2 linked regions of the Nodosilinea sp. E11 genome follow. The protein of the gene in region 2 interacts with the protein of the main gene of each other region in a pairwise test. Links are inferred from orthologs where the notes say so. Each region holds a gene or a part of one and is shown on either strand. Other genes may lie near its edges.

What was found.
Region 1: the proteins of RRF56_RS16515 (region 2) and RRF56_RS08365 interact in binary tests that used the Escherichia coli proteins (3 or more experiments, as listed by UniProt). The link is inferred for Nodosilinea sp. E11 from one-to-one orthologs.

Annotation. Positions count from the first base shown.
Region 1 is NZ_CP136520.1:1,351,854-1,360,213, reverse strand. Bases 3,316-6,500 are described here. They hold RRF56_RS08365 (DNA polymerase III subunit alpha), read right to left. Parts: upstream 6,117-6,500; coding sequence 3,516-6,116; downstream 3,316-3,515. Also shown: RRF56_RS08380 (pre-peptidase C-terminal domain-containing protein), read right to left, coding at 1-1,102; RRF56_RS08375 (XisI protein), read right to left, coding at 2,534-2,875; RRF56_RS08370 (hypothetical protein), read right to left, coding at 2,968-3,219; RRF56_RS08360 (transposase), read left to right, coding at 6,521-7,774; RRF56_RS08355 (AIM24 family protein), read left to right, coding at 7,816-8,175; DNA helicase PcrA, read left to right, coding at 8,337-8,360. UniProt on the Escherichia coli protein: DNA polymerase III is a complex, multichain enzyme responsible for most of the replicative synthesis in bacteria. This DNA polymerase also exhibits 3' to 5' exonuclease activity. The alpha chain is the DNA polymerase catalytic subunit.
Region 2 is NZ_CP136520.1:3,248,272-3,256,437, reverse strand. The notes cover bases 2,596-5,586. They hold RRF56_RS16515 (pyridoxal phosphate-dependent aminotransferase), read right to left. Parts: upstream 4,664-5,586; coding sequence 3,527-4,663; downstream 2,596-3,526. Other genes in these bases: RRF56_RS16510 (hypothetical protein), read left to right, coding at 5,132-5,440; RRF56_RS16520 (EAL domain-containing protein), read right to left, coding at 2,596-3,321. Outside these bases: RRF56_RS16530 (superoxide dismutase), read left to right, coding at 1-24; RRF56_RS16525 (hypothetical protein), read left to right, coding at 144-386; more of RRF56_RS16520, read right to left, coding at 352-2,595; heterocyst differentiation master regulator HetR, read left to right, coding at 5,848-6,765; RRF56_RS16500 (hypothetical protein), read right to left, coding at 7,079-8,166. UniProt on the Escherichia coli protein: Shows aminotransferase activity with methionine and histidine as substrates, and to a lesser extent also with phenylalanine.

The sequences.
Region 1 (8,360 bases), 1.9 Mb from region 2 along the record:
TCTGGATCACGCTGCCAGAGCTGTTAAGCAATTGCACATCAGCATCTGCACTTAGGCCATTGAGAGTTAGTTGGAAATCACCTGGTGCAGTTAAATTAAAGCGGTAGTAATCGTTAGGATCGGTACTGCCAACAAAGTCGGTATAAGTTCGCGTACCACTCAGATTGCCAATGTTGCGGGCGGTCCCTAAGCTATTACCAGCTTGGTCGATTGTCAAACTCAAGTTATAGTTGGTGTCTCCACTAAATGGAAAAACTCTTGCGTAATAGGTGCCAGCACTTAAGTTTCTGGTAATGAGTTCTGGAGTAGTGCCACTGGCTGTAGAGCTCTGGATCACGCTGCCAGAGCTATTAAGCAATTGCACATCAGCATCTGCACTTAGGCCGTTGAGAGTTAGTCTGAAATCACCTGGTGCAGTCAAATTAAAGCGGTAGTAATCGTTAGGATCGGTACTGCCAACAAACCCAGACAACGATCGACTGCCGCTCAAGGTGCCAAGATTAACAGCGGTGCTCAGGGAATTGTCAAATTCTACTAGTAGGGACGTGCCATCGAGATTTAATAGCCCCCAGTCGTTCTCAGCTCGTATCCTGCCCAAGTCTTCTGCATTGATTGCTTCACCTAAAACAGTCATGCTAAATAACTCACCTTCGTCACCAGCAGTATCTCCACCGGAATTAAACTGCTGATCTAAGGCATGTCCATACTCCTCTAGCAGCACCCTAGTGAGCCCTGTCAAACTGTCAGGGTGCATCAGAGATTCTGCCAAATAAATAGTGTTTCGATCTGCAGAATAAGCGCCTAAAGCACCCCCCAAGACCTCATCACTCAATACTGAAATATCAGGCAGATCTGAAAATACCCCTTCAGCCCAGCCTTCTAAACGAGTTGCTGCTGCATTAAGATTAGTAATTTCAAAAATGCGATTGAGCTCTTCAAAAGCATTTGATGATAACGCTAACTGATGAAGACTACTCCGAATACCTTCAAATGCAGAAGTAATGACTCCTGAATTTAATGAAAACAGCTCGTCATCAGTACCAGAGCCGGTTGAATGGATATTTGAAAACTCATCACGATCGCCAGACATAAAAGTAGTCATGCAAACCCTCCAGGCAGATGCTTATTACTTAGTTCTCATTTCAAGCGCCAGGCTTTTCAGGCTTTTCTTTAGCCCCAGAAGAGTTATTTCCTTAATCATGATTGCCAAACTTCCTGATACAAGAGTAAGGAGAGTCTTGCTGATCTGTTTTATAAGCCTACAATGAGAATTTTTCGCTTTTCGAGATACATGCCGACAGGAAACAACACAAAAGCTTTAGCCTGCTCAATCTTCCAGTTCCTTGGCTGACAATGCCCAAACTAATCAAACATTTTTCACTTCGCTTGCTAGCAAGCGAAGTGAAACGGCTTGATAAACTGGCTTTTGGCTCAAGAAAGCTATTTATTCTTTAATAAGAGAACCATAGAGAAGTACTTGTTTGCAGTACTTCTCTTGAAAATCTTATACCATGCTTTTTCAGAGAAAAGAAGTGCTCTGGACTTTTATGACAGGAAATCAACATTTTTTCATATCCTTCCATGGCAAAAGATGTTTTACAGCTAAGCAAGCCATAGGGCAACGCCACGAACCACAACCGCAGCCATCTGTCGCGAAAGGGACTGCTGGGTAAAGGGGGGAGTCAAAATGCAACGTCTCTCGTAAGGGCAAAGGGCCGTTTGCCCTTACGAAATTTCTGCCTCAACTCAGCAACACCCGACACCATGCCGGTTGAGGTGCGGTCACTGAATAAATCAATTTGCTGTTCTTTGAAGCGATTCTCCATCGTGCAGCAAGGACAATGGTTAGTCGGCGCTTAGTTTCGCAAACGGGCCTGTTGAGCCCTTAGAGGTGCCGACAAAATGATGACGCACACCCTTGCCCCCCCGCCGTCACCTTACAAATTTCTCGCTGGAATAACAACTAAGACCAAATCCTAACTGCATACCCCCGATTCGTAGGGGCATAGCATGCTACGTCCCTACAGGGTTTCTGATTATGAATTGGGGTTTCCCAACTCGGATTTCGTATAACTCTCCTGAGTCTGATAGGAAAAACAGTCCTAGACAATTGCCTAGAGCATGAGCGCATCAAGGTTTTTAGAACTCGCGACATCCGACAGTGGTTAGGCGCTCAAGGTTCCACTGGCCTGCTGACAGTGTTGCTTATATAGCGGTGGCCGTTGCGCTTAGGGCAATGGTCACTGTCCCGGTTAAAAACTGGAGCAGCGCAACGGCGTATAGCCATTGCGCTAGGGCTACAGGAAATGTCCTAACGGTTCTGGCGATCGCTATAGACGTAACAATACCGCTTCGAGTTTAGCTGGGTTTACCTTGGCCTTACCCGCTAACGGGGCAGCCATAACTGCCTCAAGTGTTAATGGAGATTAAGGACGGATATTTCAGCTTCCTTATCTTGCTCTATTTAACTATTTTTTGACCATTGCCCCCAAATTGAAAGGTTTACTTACTTTCTGTTTTTACCTGAAATTGATTAGGCTACAGCGAAGTCTGTGTACTGCCGCATGTTGGGTTCATGGAAAGCTAAAACAATACCTTCCTTAGCGACTCCCATTCGCATTAAATCTGTAGCGACGCCTTCTTCGGTCAAGTCCTCCTCAATCCAAAATTTGCCGTCAAGAACGCGGGCATAAATAGTCATGCCAGCAATTCGTTCTCCCTTTTGCCAGCCCAGGGTCATCCAAATGTAATGACCTCTTTCCTCATCAAGAATCAAAAGCTTTTTGATGTTGGGATTGGGGTAGCGATCGCAAATTTCCGCATGTTCAGTCAAAATCTTCTTGATAATCTGAGGATATTCGGTCAGTTTATCCACTGCTCATTTCCTTCATCTTCAGCCTTAAATCCTCGGCGAGCGTTGGGTTTCGCTACGCTGCACCCAATCTACAATAGAGATGTGTCAGGCAATCAGCAATCCAAGCCAAGCTGAGCTTTTAAGCTTAATAACTTAACTGTCGATTCTTCTTGTCCATGCCGATCAAGAAGCGCCATTAATGCTGGATTTTGTCGAGTTAGCTCTACTTCGTGGGCAAAGTTGTTGAGGGCAGCCAGGACAAACTCTTTGCCATCAGGAGTTTGCAAAATTAGGGCTTCTTCTTGAGCCTGCTCTAATAACTCTGCTAGGGGAGCCAATACATCCAACAGAGAGACAGTTTTCATAGCTGGTACGGCTCTCCACGAATAAATAGTTGGTTGCCTTCTTTATAGTCAATAGCTTCAACTTTAACAATTCTTACAATTGGCTCAACATCGTAGAAAACGCGATACTTGCCCAGTCTCAGTTCCCACTCTGGAAAATCGTTGGGGTGGAGGCGTGGCGCTTACGGTTTCGTGTCTCGACATTAGGTTCATGCAAAAGCTGGCTTGCAATGCCAGCAATTACTTGCTGCTGCTCATTCTTCTTCAGAAATCGCAGATCATCAACAGCACCCTGCGTAAACTCAACGTCGTACATCTCACGCGCACCGCAGCACTTTCGGCCAGGGGGGCTCGACCTGCTTCAACTCTAGCCCACGCTGAAAGATTTGGTCGATCGCCATCATGTCCCCGGTCTCGGTCATAAATTGGTGGTCGGCGGTGGCGCGGAGGGTGGTGCCATCGTCGAGGTGGTATTCAAACACCTCTTGCTGGCCGCGATCGTGCCATTGGGCAATGGGCTGGGTATACACATAGCCCTGCTCATCGACACTGAACACATGGCAGGGGATGCGTTTGGCGACAATTTCGCCGATGGTAAGGGGGCCGTATTCCAGCGTCAGTAACTCTGTGTCGGCGCTGAGGCAGTACTCTGCAAACTTCACCATCTGGTCCCAAAGTTCTGTGGCTACTTTTTTGGCAACGCCTTTCTCCATGGCACCATTGACGAAGTTTTCCTGGTGCTTGAGCATTTCCGACATTTTCTTTTTACCCATGGCCCGCCGCAGCAGGTCGGCCTGGCCAAGAGAGTAGCCGCCCATATCCTGGGCAATTTTCATGATCTGCTCCTGGTAGACCATGATGCCGTAGGTTTCGCTGAGGATGGGTTTGAGAATTTCGTCAGCAAAGTCGATTTTTTCGCGCCCGTGCTTGCGGTTGATGAATTTGGGAATCAGCCCCGCATCCAGTGGCCCTGGTCGGTAGAGGGCCAGCACCGAGGAGATGTCTTCGAGACCCGAGGGTTTGAGATCTTTGACGATCTGGCGCATGCCGGATGACTCTAGCTGAAACACGCCGCCCAGATCGCCCCGCTCCAGCAGCTTGTAGGTGGCGGGGTCATCCATGGGCAGGTCGTCGGGGTCGATTTTGGTGCCGTGGGTGGCCTCAATTAGCTCCAGGGTTTTTTGGATCATGGTCAGGTTGCGCAGGCCCAGGAAGTCCATCTTGAGGAGGCCCAGGGCTTCCACATCTTCCATGTAGTACTGGGTGATCACCTGGCCGTCGTTGTTGCGCTGGAGGGGCACAATTTCATCCAGCGGGTCTTTGGAGATCACCACCCCGGCGGCGTGCATGCCGAAGGTCTTGTTGGTGCCTTCGATCCGCAGGGCCATGTCGAGCCAGCGGCGGGTTTGGGGGTCGTTGTCGTACTTCTCCTTGAACTCGGGGGCGGGGGTGTCGTCGGAGATCATCACCTTAAGCTTGGTGGGCTTGCCCCGCGCCACGGGGATCAGCTTCGCCATCCGATCCGACTCGGCGTAGGGGATGTCGAGCACCCGCGCCACATCCTTCAGCACCGCCTTGGAGGTCATACGGTTGAAGGTGATGATCTGGGCCACCCGTTCTTCGCCGTAGCGGCGGGTGACGTATTTGATCACCTCGTCGCGGCGATCGATGCAGAAGTCGGTGTCAATATCCGGCATCGACTTACGTTCGGGGTTCAAGAATCGCTCGAACAGCAGACCGTGGTGGATGGGGTCGATGTTGGTGATTTCCATGGCGTAGGCCACTAGCGACCCCGCCGCCGAGCCGCGACCAGGGCCGACCGGAATGTTGTTGTCGCGGGCAAAGCGAATGTAGTCCCACACGACGAGAAAGTAGGTGGGGAACCCCATCTGGATCATCATCTCGATTTCGTATTCGAGGCGATCGCGGTATTCCTGCTCAATCTCCCCATAGCTGACCGCCTTCATCCGCTTAACCAGCCCCTCCCGCGCCACATGGCCCATGTAGGCCCCGGCGTCTTCGTTGAACTCGGGGGGAATGGGGAAGTCGGGAATGCGCGACTGGCCGAGGATGCCGGTGTACTCTTCGACTTTTTCGGCGACTTCGAGGGTGTTGGCGATCGATTCCTCAATCACCTCCGGCTCAATGTGATCGCGAAACAGCAGGCGCATTTCATCGGCAGATTTGACATACTCGGTACCGCTGTAGCGCAGGCGCTTGTCTTCGGTCAGCAGCTTGCCGGTCTGAATGCAGAGCAGGGCGTCGTGGGCCTCCACATCGTTGCAAGAAATGTAGTGGCTGTCGTTGGTGCAGATGACTTTGATGTCCAGCTCGCGGGCGATCTTGAGAATCTCCACATTCACCACCCGGTCTTCAGGAGAACCGTGATCCTGAATTTCGAGATAGTAGTCTTCGCCAAACAGGTCTTTGTACCACTGGGCCACCTTGCGGGCCACGTCAGGCCGCTTCTGCAAAATCGCCTGGGGCACCTCGCCACCGAGGCAGGCGCTGGTGACGATCAGCCCTTCGTGGTACTGCTCTAGCAGGTCTTTGTTGATGCAGGGGCGCGAGAAAATGCCTTTGCCCTGAACGCCTTGCAGGTGGGAGATGGTGGTGAGCTTGACCAGGTTCTTGTAACCCTGGGTGTTTTTGGCCAGCACCACCTGATGGTAGCGGGGGCGGCGCTGCTGCTGCGAAATATCGCCGTTGATCAGGTACATCTCGTTACCGATGATCGGCTTAATGCCTGCCCCTTTGCAGACTTTGATCAGCTCGATCGCGCCATACATGACGCCGTGGTCGGTAAGGGCGATCGCCGGCATACCCAGTTCCTTGGCCCGCTCCACCAACTGGGGTAGCTGGCTGGCCCCGTCGAGCAGACTGTAGGCACTGTGGATATGGAGACCAACAAAGGACATGGCGCAGCGGCTCGTTAGTACAATTTTATCATTTTGAGTATTCCTGGGGCTAGAGCAATCTTGCCTAGGCACCCAAGCTGCCCCTTAGGTTAGCCGATCTGCCGGTCTACATCTAGTGATGTTTGAGAAACAATAGAATTTGGTCACCCCATATGTAGGGGAGGGTAGCCAGCCACGGTTTTGCCCTGCTGCGGCTATAGCGGTGGTGAGATCGAGCAGGGTAGGCAAGCTTGGGGATAACTAGAGAGGCCAAGCTCTATCAACCTTCAACAATCTACCAGGTTCCGCCGCAGTGCTCCGCCCATAGACGAAGGCTTGGGGGGTGGTGAAGCGGCGGGCAACCAGGGGGAGCAATCAGTCACCCCTAAGAAATAGTCGATCATTTCTTAGGTTACAATGACTCTATGCTGAATATGACGTGGGAATTCAAGCTAGAGCCAACTGCCGAGCAGGTTTCAGGGATTGAGGACATCCTAGATGTGTGTCGCAATGTCTGGAACTTTGCGCTGCGGGAACGTAAAGACTGGCTGGATTCTCGCAAGTCTCCGGTAAATGCGTGTTCGATTCGGCAGGAGTTTATTCTGCCAGTCGATGCACCATTTCCTAACTATGCTCGTCAGTGCAAGTCGCTGACGGCAGCGAAAGCGGCATTCCCCCGGCTCAAGACTGTCAACGCCCAGGTCCTCCAGCAGGTCATTAGAAAGCTGGAAGCCTCCTGGGAGTCGTGGCGGTTGAAGCGGTCGGGGTTCCCTCGGTTCAAAAAGCCAAACCGGATGCGGTCTTTTTCTTTCCCTCAGATGCTCAAGCACTGCATCACACCAGAAGGGATTAAGCTGCCTCAACTAGGGTTGGTGAAGGTGCGCTGGTCGCGGGAGATCCCGGACCGCTTCGAGGTGAAACAGGCCCGGATCGTCCGCAAGGCATCGGGCTATTTCGTCATGCTTAGCCTCCAGGCTGATGTTGCTATTCCCGCCACGATGCCCCATGGACATCCGGTGGGGATTGATGTTGGGCTGGAATACTTTCTCTCGACGTCTGATGGAGAGCAGGTCAAGCGACCTCGCTTTTTCAATGAACTGCACCGCAAGCTGAAATTGCTGCAACGCAGGTTAAAGAGGAAGCAACAGGGGTCAGCTAACTGGCTGAAGCTCCAGAAGAGGATTGGGAGAGTCCATCAACGCATTGCCGACACGCGCAAAGACTGGCATTTTAAGCTGGCTCATCACCTCTGTGACGAGGCAGGGATGGTGTTTGTCGAAGATCTCGACTTCCGCATCATGGCCAAAGGGATGCTGGGTAAGCACATGCTAGACGCTGGGCTGGGTCAATTTACGAACCAAGTCCTGCCCTGGGTGTGCGTTAAGCGCGATGTGTTTTACGGCAAGGTTGAGGCACGGGGCACTAGCCAAGAGTGTCCTGATTGCAGGGCAGAGGTACGCAAAGACCTCTCAACCCGGATTCATCACTGCCACAACTGCGGGTCAATTAAGCCCCGTGATGTGGCAGCGGCTCAAGTTATTTCTGCCCGTGGGCAACGGGTGGTCGAAATTGCCTGTGGAGTCGAGGCGGCGGGGGCTGAGGTCACTCAGTCTAGCTGGCTGGCTGTGAAGCAGGAAATCTTTGGGGCGACTCAAGGAATCACCACCCATATCGCCTAGCGATTGGGTGGTGAGGATGTCAATGGAGCAGCGACGGCAGCATTGAGGTCTCGACTGAACGCAATAAACTCGTCACCGGTCTGGTGGGCGGTGAGGGGTTGTTTCAAACCAAGGTCAAAGGCACCGGCAAGGTGGTGATGGTGGCCCAGGGGCCGGTGGAAACGGTCACACTCCAAAACGACCGTCTGGTGGTAGACGGCAATTTTGCGATCGCCCGGTCCGGCTCCATCACCTATCGGGTCGAACAAGCCACGAAGTCTTTGCTGGGGTCGATGACCTCTGGCGAATTTCTGGTCAATATTTTTGAAGGCAGCGGCACCGTTCTCTTGGCCCCCATACCTTATTGGCAAGTTCTGCTGTTGCGGCAAATTGCGGCCAGCACCCCTAGTTCATCGAGTTAGCCAGGGCAGTTCAGTGCCCGATCTGGGAGCAAGGCTGCATTGCCACACCGGGTGATTCCCAGCCCTCAGATCGGGCTTAATCCAGGCTCACAGTCAGGCGGCTCACCCTCTCAGGGCACCGGGTGTCATACTTAATAGGCAAAAACCCTAACCGGCTACCGATGACTGACTTTCTCGCCCTGCTC
Region 2 (8,166 bases):
GCCAGCAACTTAGCCGCTGCATAACCTGGCGAGAACACAGCTGTCGTGCTCCGCGACTCACCAGGGTGGGCCTAAAAACCCACCCTTTTTTAGTTATCCGGCACAACGCCTTAACCTTTTCCTCACCCCAACCCCTTACCCCTATGCTGTTTGCTGACCCAGACTACCCCCACGTAGTGCTGTCGTTCGACTACCGGGGTTTCCGCCTTGAGCTTGACCAAAGCACAGAGAATGGCGTGCTAATGTACGCCGTGTGGGCCACCTACGATCGCGGCTGTGCCGTAGCCGTACCAGGCGTGATCAGCCGCTCTGAAGCGATTTTCAAGGCGCGACGATGGGTCGATCAACGGCTTAGTCTACCGGCTGGGGCCGATAGTAGGCAATAGATTGGGTCAGCCAGGTTTCGACATCGGCAGCGGGCTGAGGTCTGCTAAACCAGTAGCCCTGGCCAAAATCACAGCTGAGTCGTTTGAGGGTGTTGACCTGCTGAGGGGTTTCAATCCCTTCGGCGATCGCCCTAAAGCCTAGCTGCCGTCCCAAGTTAATGATGGTATGCACAATTGTTTCGTGGCTCGGGCTAGTTTCCATTTGGCTCACAAACGAGCGATCGATCTTGAGGCTGTTGATCGGAAATCGATATAGATAGCTCAAAGACGAATAGCCAGTGCCGAAATCGTCAATACTCAGGGCAATTCCTCGCTGACGCACGCCGTTCAGCACAGCAATGGTGTCATCAATATTATCAATCAGCATGCTTTCTGTAATTTCTAAAACCAGGTTGTGGGGGGAGAGTTTGGTTTTGGCCAATACCCCATCGATCTGGTCTAAAAGTTCGGGGCTGTGCAGTTGCAGCGCCGACAGATTGACACTGACTGTCAGCGCCTGGGCCTGGGGATAGGAGCGTTGCCAGGTGGTCATTTGGTTACAGGCCTGCTCTAGCAGCCAGTAGCTCAGGGGTACAATCAGCCCAGTTTCTTCGGCAACGGGGATAAAATCGCCGGGCATGACCAGCCCCCGCTGGGGGTGTAGCCAGCGGACAAGCGCTTCAAACCCTTTCACGTCAGCCGTTTTCAGGTCAACAATGGGCTGATAGTAGAGCACAAATTCTTCGGGATGGTGGAGCAAGGCATGGCGTAGCTCAGTTTCGAGGGTGAGCCGGGCGATCGCGCGATCGTGCATACCACTGTCAAACACCTCATAGCCATCGCGCCCGTGGGCCTTAGCGCGGTACATCGCCGTATCGGCATCGCGAATCAGCTCTGAGGCTGTTTGGTACTGGGCATCGCCCATCACCAATCCCAGGCTCACCGTGGCAAACATTTGGTGGCTGCTGAGTTGAAACGGCTGGCGCAGAGTTTCTAAAATCCGCTCCGCCACCGATATCGCCACACTCCGGTGACCCACATCCTCCAGCAAGACTACAAACTCATCACCCCCCAGGCGCACCGCCAGGTCTGCGGGACGCAGGGCGGCCTTGAGGCGACTGGCCACTTCCATCAATAATTCATCGCCAATCAGGTGACCTAGGCTGTCGTTAACGATCTTGAAGTGATCAATATCTAAAAACAGCAGGGCAAAGCGGTAATGACTATGCTGACGAGCCTGGTTCAAAGCGTTTTCGAGCCGCTCTTGAAGATGCTTGCGATTAAATAGCCCGGTCAGGCTGTCGTGGTAGGCGTCATGCTCGAGCTGGCGGCGCATTCTCATTCGCTCAGTCACATCGCGCGATGCGGTCTGAAACTGCACCACCGCACCCGTAGCATCGACAATAGGCCGCATAAACGTTTCCATCCAGAGGTAATACCCCTGGCTGTGGCGCATGCGGCAGATCACCGGTTCTAGCGCTAGGGCTTGAGAGTCGGGCAGAGGCCGATACTGATTGCACTGGTCAAGATCATTGGGGTGCACAAGACTCAAGGGATGTAACCCCAGCAGCTGGTCGGGGGTATAGCCTAGCAGCCATTGCACTGAGGGGCTAATGTACAGATAAGTGCCATCTAGATCATGGAGACAGACCAGATCACTCATATTTTCAGCCATTAGGCGAAACAGAGCAGCCTGCTGGTGAATTTCAGCGTTGGCACGCTCGACTTCGGCTTTAGAGTGTTGCAGATCGCTAAACGAGGATTGAAGGCGGGCAGCCATCCGGTTAAAGGCTTGGGCCAACCCTTCCAGCTCTTGCAGGCCCGTGTGGCCAATGGTCTGGTTGAGGTGGCCATCGGCGATCGCCCGCGAGGCCGAGCTAAAGGCATTCAAGGGGCGCGTAATCCAGCGGCTGGTGTAGAGACCAGAAACAACTGCCCCGACCAAGGCCAGGGCACAGAGGGCAATGGTGTCACGGCGGCTAGCCTCGATCTCAGCCATGAAGGCGCTCTCAGGCATGACGACCACAATTAGCCAATCCAAGCCGTAGTCATCGGCCAGCGCAGCCACCTGCATAAATTGGCGATCGCGACCTAGCCAAAATTCGGCCTGCTGGGGCTGAATGCGGCGAGTATCTCCCCCCGACTGGTTAAGCAGCAGCTGGGCACTCGCTCGAATGACAGGGTCTTGGCTCGTCACTGCGTAGGACTGCCGGGGGCGACCAGCCACCACCTCGTAGGGGTCAGTATCGGTGGAGGTTGCCACTAGCAACCCCGATCGCTCGATAATAAACGCCTGACCATGCTGACTGATATCGGCCTCTCGCAGGAATTGACTAATATGACTAAGAAAAAAATTGTTGCCCAACACCCCAATTAGCGCACCGCTGTCGTCATAGACCGGCCTAGAGGTCGAGATTGCCAGTGCCGGAGAACTATGGTATGGAAAAACCTCTCCCCACACTGGCCCTTTGGCTCGCACCGCCGCCCGGTACCAGGGGCGAGCCTGAGTATGCCAATCAGGGGTAGACTGTACTAACTCGGTGGGCTGGCCGGTAGTCAGATCCACAGTCCAAAATTGAATAAGATTGCCCATTTTGGGGCCACCGCGCATCAGCTGGTGTCCCTGCTGCCCCAGCGTAGTGTGACCGACAAATTCACCATTGGCCTGCTCAAAAAAGAGTGAGTCAATATGGCTAAACGTATAAGACTGCTGCATAAAATGACGAAACAGCGCCTCATCATCAGCCGGATCAATGTGGCCCAGGGTCAAGGCTTCATAGGTCAGCTGGTTGACTAGATGAGAGGTGCCTAAAAATTCTTCAAGCTTATGCTCAATGTGATGGGCAACCGAATCTTGCAGCTGACTGGCCACCTGGTTCACGGCTCGCTGGCCATGGCGCATCGACAGCCACCCTGTTACGCCCACCGCCACCGACATTTGTAGTACAAAAGGCACTACAATCAGCAGCCGCAGCGGTAGGTGCCTCAACGTACCTTGGCTTGGTAAATGGGGAAAGCAAAAGCCCATGTATCATGCAACACCAACAGCTCCCTTAGTATTCCTGCCTAAGGAGAAAGCTACGCGATCGACATCACATTTAATAAAGCGCCCTATTCAGACAGCGCCCAATGACGCATCACCAGCTAAGGGAAAGCAGAGGCTATTGAGAGCCCAACCGGCTGGCGACAAACGACTCCAGCCGATCCATACCGGTCAAGATAGTCTCCATGTCGGTGGCGTAGGAGATGCGCAGGGTACCTTCCGCCCCAAACGCAATACCTGGGATCGCCGCTACATGCTTTTCGTCGAGCAGTTGGGTACAAAAATCAAGGGAGGGGATATCTAGCGCACTGATATCGATATAGAGATAAAATGCCCCCTCTGGAGCACCACAGCTGAGACCATCAATGGCACGGCACCGTTCAATAATCACCTGCCGCCGCTCGGCAAAAGCATGCCCCATGGTAGCAATGCAATCTTGAGACCCCTCCAGGGCAGCGATCGCACCATACTGAGCAAAGGTGCACACATTCGACGTGCTGTGGCTCTGAATAGTGCTCACAGCCTTGATCAAATCGACGGGTCCAGCCAGATAACCAACCCGCCAACCGGTCATAGAATAAGCCTTGGCAAACCCGTTGCTGATAATGGTGCGCTCAAACGATTCAGGCGACACCGCCCCAATGCTGAGGTGGGTAGCCCCGTTATAGAGAATTTTTTCGTAGATTTCGTCTGACACAACCCAAATATCAGCCTCTACCACCACTGCTGCCAGGGCCGCAATCTCTGCGGGTGAATAAACCATACCCGTGGGGTTAGAGGGGCTATTGAGAATAAATAGCTTGGTTTGGGGTGTAATCGCCTGGCGCAGCTGCTCGGGGGTGATGCGATAGTTTTGCTCAGCGGTCGTGGGCACAATCACCGGTGTACCTCCAGCTAGCTTCACCATTTCGGGGTAGCTGAGCCAGTAGGGGGACGGAATAATCACCTCATCGCCCGGTTCAATCAGCGCCATCATCAGGCCGTAGAGCGAATGCTTACCGCCGTTGGTGACAATCACGTTTTCAGGGCCATAGCACAGGCCGTTGTCGTGCTGAAGCTTATGGGCGATCGCTTGGCGCAGTCCCGGCTCACCGGCCGCCGGACCGTAGCGAGTTTTACCCTGGTCGAGGGCGGTCTTGGCCGCCGCTCGAATATGATCGGGCGTTTCGAAATCGGGTTCTCCAGCACTAAAGCTACATACCGACAAACCCTCGGCCTTCATCGCCTTCGCCCGAGCCGAAATAGCCAGGGTCATCGACGGAGTTACACAGGTTACACGGTTTGCCAGAGCTAATGGGGGCACGACCATACCTCAACGAACGGCGGCTACAGACCTGTGCAAAAACAGCGCCTTTAGCCTGAACAAAAACACATTCCCCATAGAGTAGATCGTTTAGCCGGTTCTGGCCATTGCAGGCCGGGGTTTTTCCGCGATCGCGTTCAGTCAATGGCCCGCAGTGCTCCCCTCTCAACAACGCGATCGCAGCTTAAAAAGATTTGGTAAACATCCCCCCGTTCCAGCCCTACCCTCTGCCCACCGATCAAAACCGTAAAGGCTCTTAGCGTGGTCACTACAGCCCTTGCCGCCGGCTACAAAACCGGGAAGATTGGTGCAGGGAGCTACCGAAAATAAGAAATCCGCAGATTTACGCACAAAGATTTTCCTGACTGAGGCCCGGCAGGTTTGTAACTAGGACTAGAAGCGCTTACAAGGCCATGTCCTATGCATCCTCCCTATCCCCTTTCTTCGATGACCCGTCTGGCCTGCACCGCTAGCCTGGGCCTGATGATCACCACCACCCTAGGGCTGTCAGTTCACTTATCAGCTCACAACCCGGCTAGCCAACAGACCGCTGCTCTCCTTGAAGACGATCGCGGTAGCGGTCGTCTCAGCCGCCTGCCTACGATCGCTGAATTACTCAGCTTTCGCGGCAGTGGCCGAGTTGAGCCCACTACCCCCTCTCGCACTACCGGATGGCATAGCCCGCTGGCCTACCGAGGCAGCGGCAGAGTCACTCAGACTCGCAGCTAAATCGTCTGGGTGCCAACCCTCGAGCCGATTTAATGGGTGCGAGTCTGAGTCAAAGCACTAGGGTTCAATCAACTCCGGCAGTCTCTCAGCCACCCAAGCACCAATAATTGAGATCTACGGATTAAATACCTGATTAACAGCAAAACTTGGGCCGGTTTTAAGTCAAACTTAAGCTTAATCAGGTTGTTGCCCCAGTAGTCAACTATTTGGGCTAGAAGTAAAGCTTTATCAAAGCAAGTATATTAATTCTGCATGTCCATAGTGCATGGTCTTCCAGAAGGTTTAGATTAAGCTATATCTGCTATTTTTGGTGGTTTTTAGCGGTTTCACGCCCTTAGCCGCAGGGGTCGTGCAGCCGCCCGTCGTTATGAGTTGCCCTAAGTCCGATGGCTGACCCTCTTCACTCCATGTCCTTGTCTCCACTACCGGTAGAAGACGAAGCCCTGATTCGCCGTCTTAGCCCTAGCGCGATCGACCAGATTTTGCTGTACATCGCCTTTAGTGCGATGCGTACCGGTGGCCATCGTCACGGCGCTTTTTTAGATGCTGCCGCCACCGCCGCCAAGTGCGCCATCTACATGACCTACCTTGAGCAGGGCGAAAACCTGCGCATGACTGGCCATCTGCACCATATCGAGCCAAAGCGGGTAAAGGCCATTGTCGAGGAAATGCGCCAGGCGCTCACCGAGGGCAAGCTGCTCAAAATGCTGGGCTCCCAAGAACCCCGCTATTTGATCCAGTTTCCTTACATGTGGCTGCGGCGCTACCCTTGGGCACCAGGGCAGTCGCGCGTCGCGGGCACCTCCCTCACCATCGAAGAGAAAACTCTGCTAGAGAACAAGCTGCCTACGCCTTGCCCCGATGCCCGCATTATCAATTCCTTTCAGTTTCTAGAGCTGATCGAGATTCTGCACGAAAAATCTCAAGAAGACCTCCCCGCCGCTCACCAGGCACCCCTCAGCGAAGCCCTGGCAGAGCACATTCGCCGTCGCCTGATTTATTCGGGTACGGTCGCCCGCATTGATGCCTCCTGGGGCGCATCGTACTATGGGCTAGTGCGATCCTCCTACGCTCCAGTCGATGACCAAGAGCGCATGTATGCCATGGTCGAAGACACCGCCCAGTACTTCCGCATGATTCGCGAGTGGGCTAATCGCATACCCGGCACGATGCGAGTGCTAGAGCAGCTAGATATCCCGGTGAGCGATCGCGAGGTCGCCCTCCAAGAACTTGACGAAGTCATCCGCGCCTGGGCTGACAAATATCACCAGCCAGGGGGTGAGCCGACCTTGCTACAGATGGTCATTGGCCACCACCTCAAATAGGCACAGTCTGCCCGGGTTATACCAAATCCGATTCCCATGTCCCCGAGTTCCAACAGACCAACTCGTAGGGGCACATGGCATGCGCCCTGCCGGAATCGGGGGTAGCCAAGCAAGCTTTGGTATTACTCCCCTATGGGAGTAATCAACAGGTCCGGGGCAAAGCCACAGCAGTTTTCTCAGTTATAGCCATAGCCGACAGGACGTTTTGCTTGCAACGATCTCTGCCTGTCATTCCTGCATAGAGGGGAATGACGGCTCTGTCCTAACCGAATTAGCTATAGCTATAGTAGGGCTCAAAGAGAGACCGCTAACGCTACCGGCGGCGCACGGTGCGGCCAAAGCTAGGCAGCTCTACTGCGGCAATAGATTTAATCTTTTTCTGCGATCGCAGTGGGTACACGAGCGGCGAGGGGACGACTTTAGCGTCGGCAGTTAGGTCGGCTGGCAAAGTCGGTGCCGCCGCTGTCGTCGGTGCCGCCGCAGGAAGGGGGGCCGTCACCAGCGGGGGAATCGGCAGTGGCTCTGGCATAGGTACATCAGCGGGCGGAGCGGAGGCCACCGGCTCTCCCCAGGGAGACGGTTCGGTAAAGAGAGAAGCCGCAGTGGTTGAGTCCGAAGCTGGTGTCGACGCTACCTCTACCCAAGGATCGATCGCAGCAGGAACGACCTCGGGGACTTGCTCTAGAGATGCCTTGGGAGCTGGCTCTAAGGACGCCTCAGGGGCTTGCTTTGGGGGCGTTGTTGGGCCAACCGTGACTCGGGGCTGAGGTTCGACCTCAAGCACCGACATCTCCACAAACCGGCTACTCGATAGCTCTGAGACAGCAAACAGGTCAGGCTGCACTTCCACGGGGGTAGGCTCTACTAGAGTAGCTGGGCTAGCGCCCCGCAGCCCTCGCAGCAGATGAGTCAAACTAGGGTTATCATCCAGCGAAGCCTTACCCGCCGACCAGGGTTGAATTTGCTGCGATCGCGGCATAGTCACGGGCTGATTGTCAGGCTCGGCAGCCGACACCGCCAGGGGGACCGGCGCGGCCCCAGAGACTGAGCTTGAGGCCGGAGTCATATTGAGACATTTCTCAAGCGCGGCTTTGAACTGAAGCGTGTAGCGCTGCTGCCGGTGCAGTCGAGCCTTGAGATCGCGGCAGGTCTCCTCGGCCTGGTGTAGTGCCGTATTTTTGTCACCAAACCGCTGTTGCAGCAGTGTGCACTCTCGCTCTAGCTGCGCCACCCGCTGTTGGGCAACATCTAGCTCAGCCTGCAAAGTCTCATTGTGAATGGTCGTGCGCCGCAGCCCATCGTTGGCAACATCAAGTTCGCTGAGCAGTTGGGCAATTTGCTGTTGCACTGGGCCAGGTTGGGCTCCCATGGGCAGCGCAGCAGGATTGGCAGGAGCCTGAT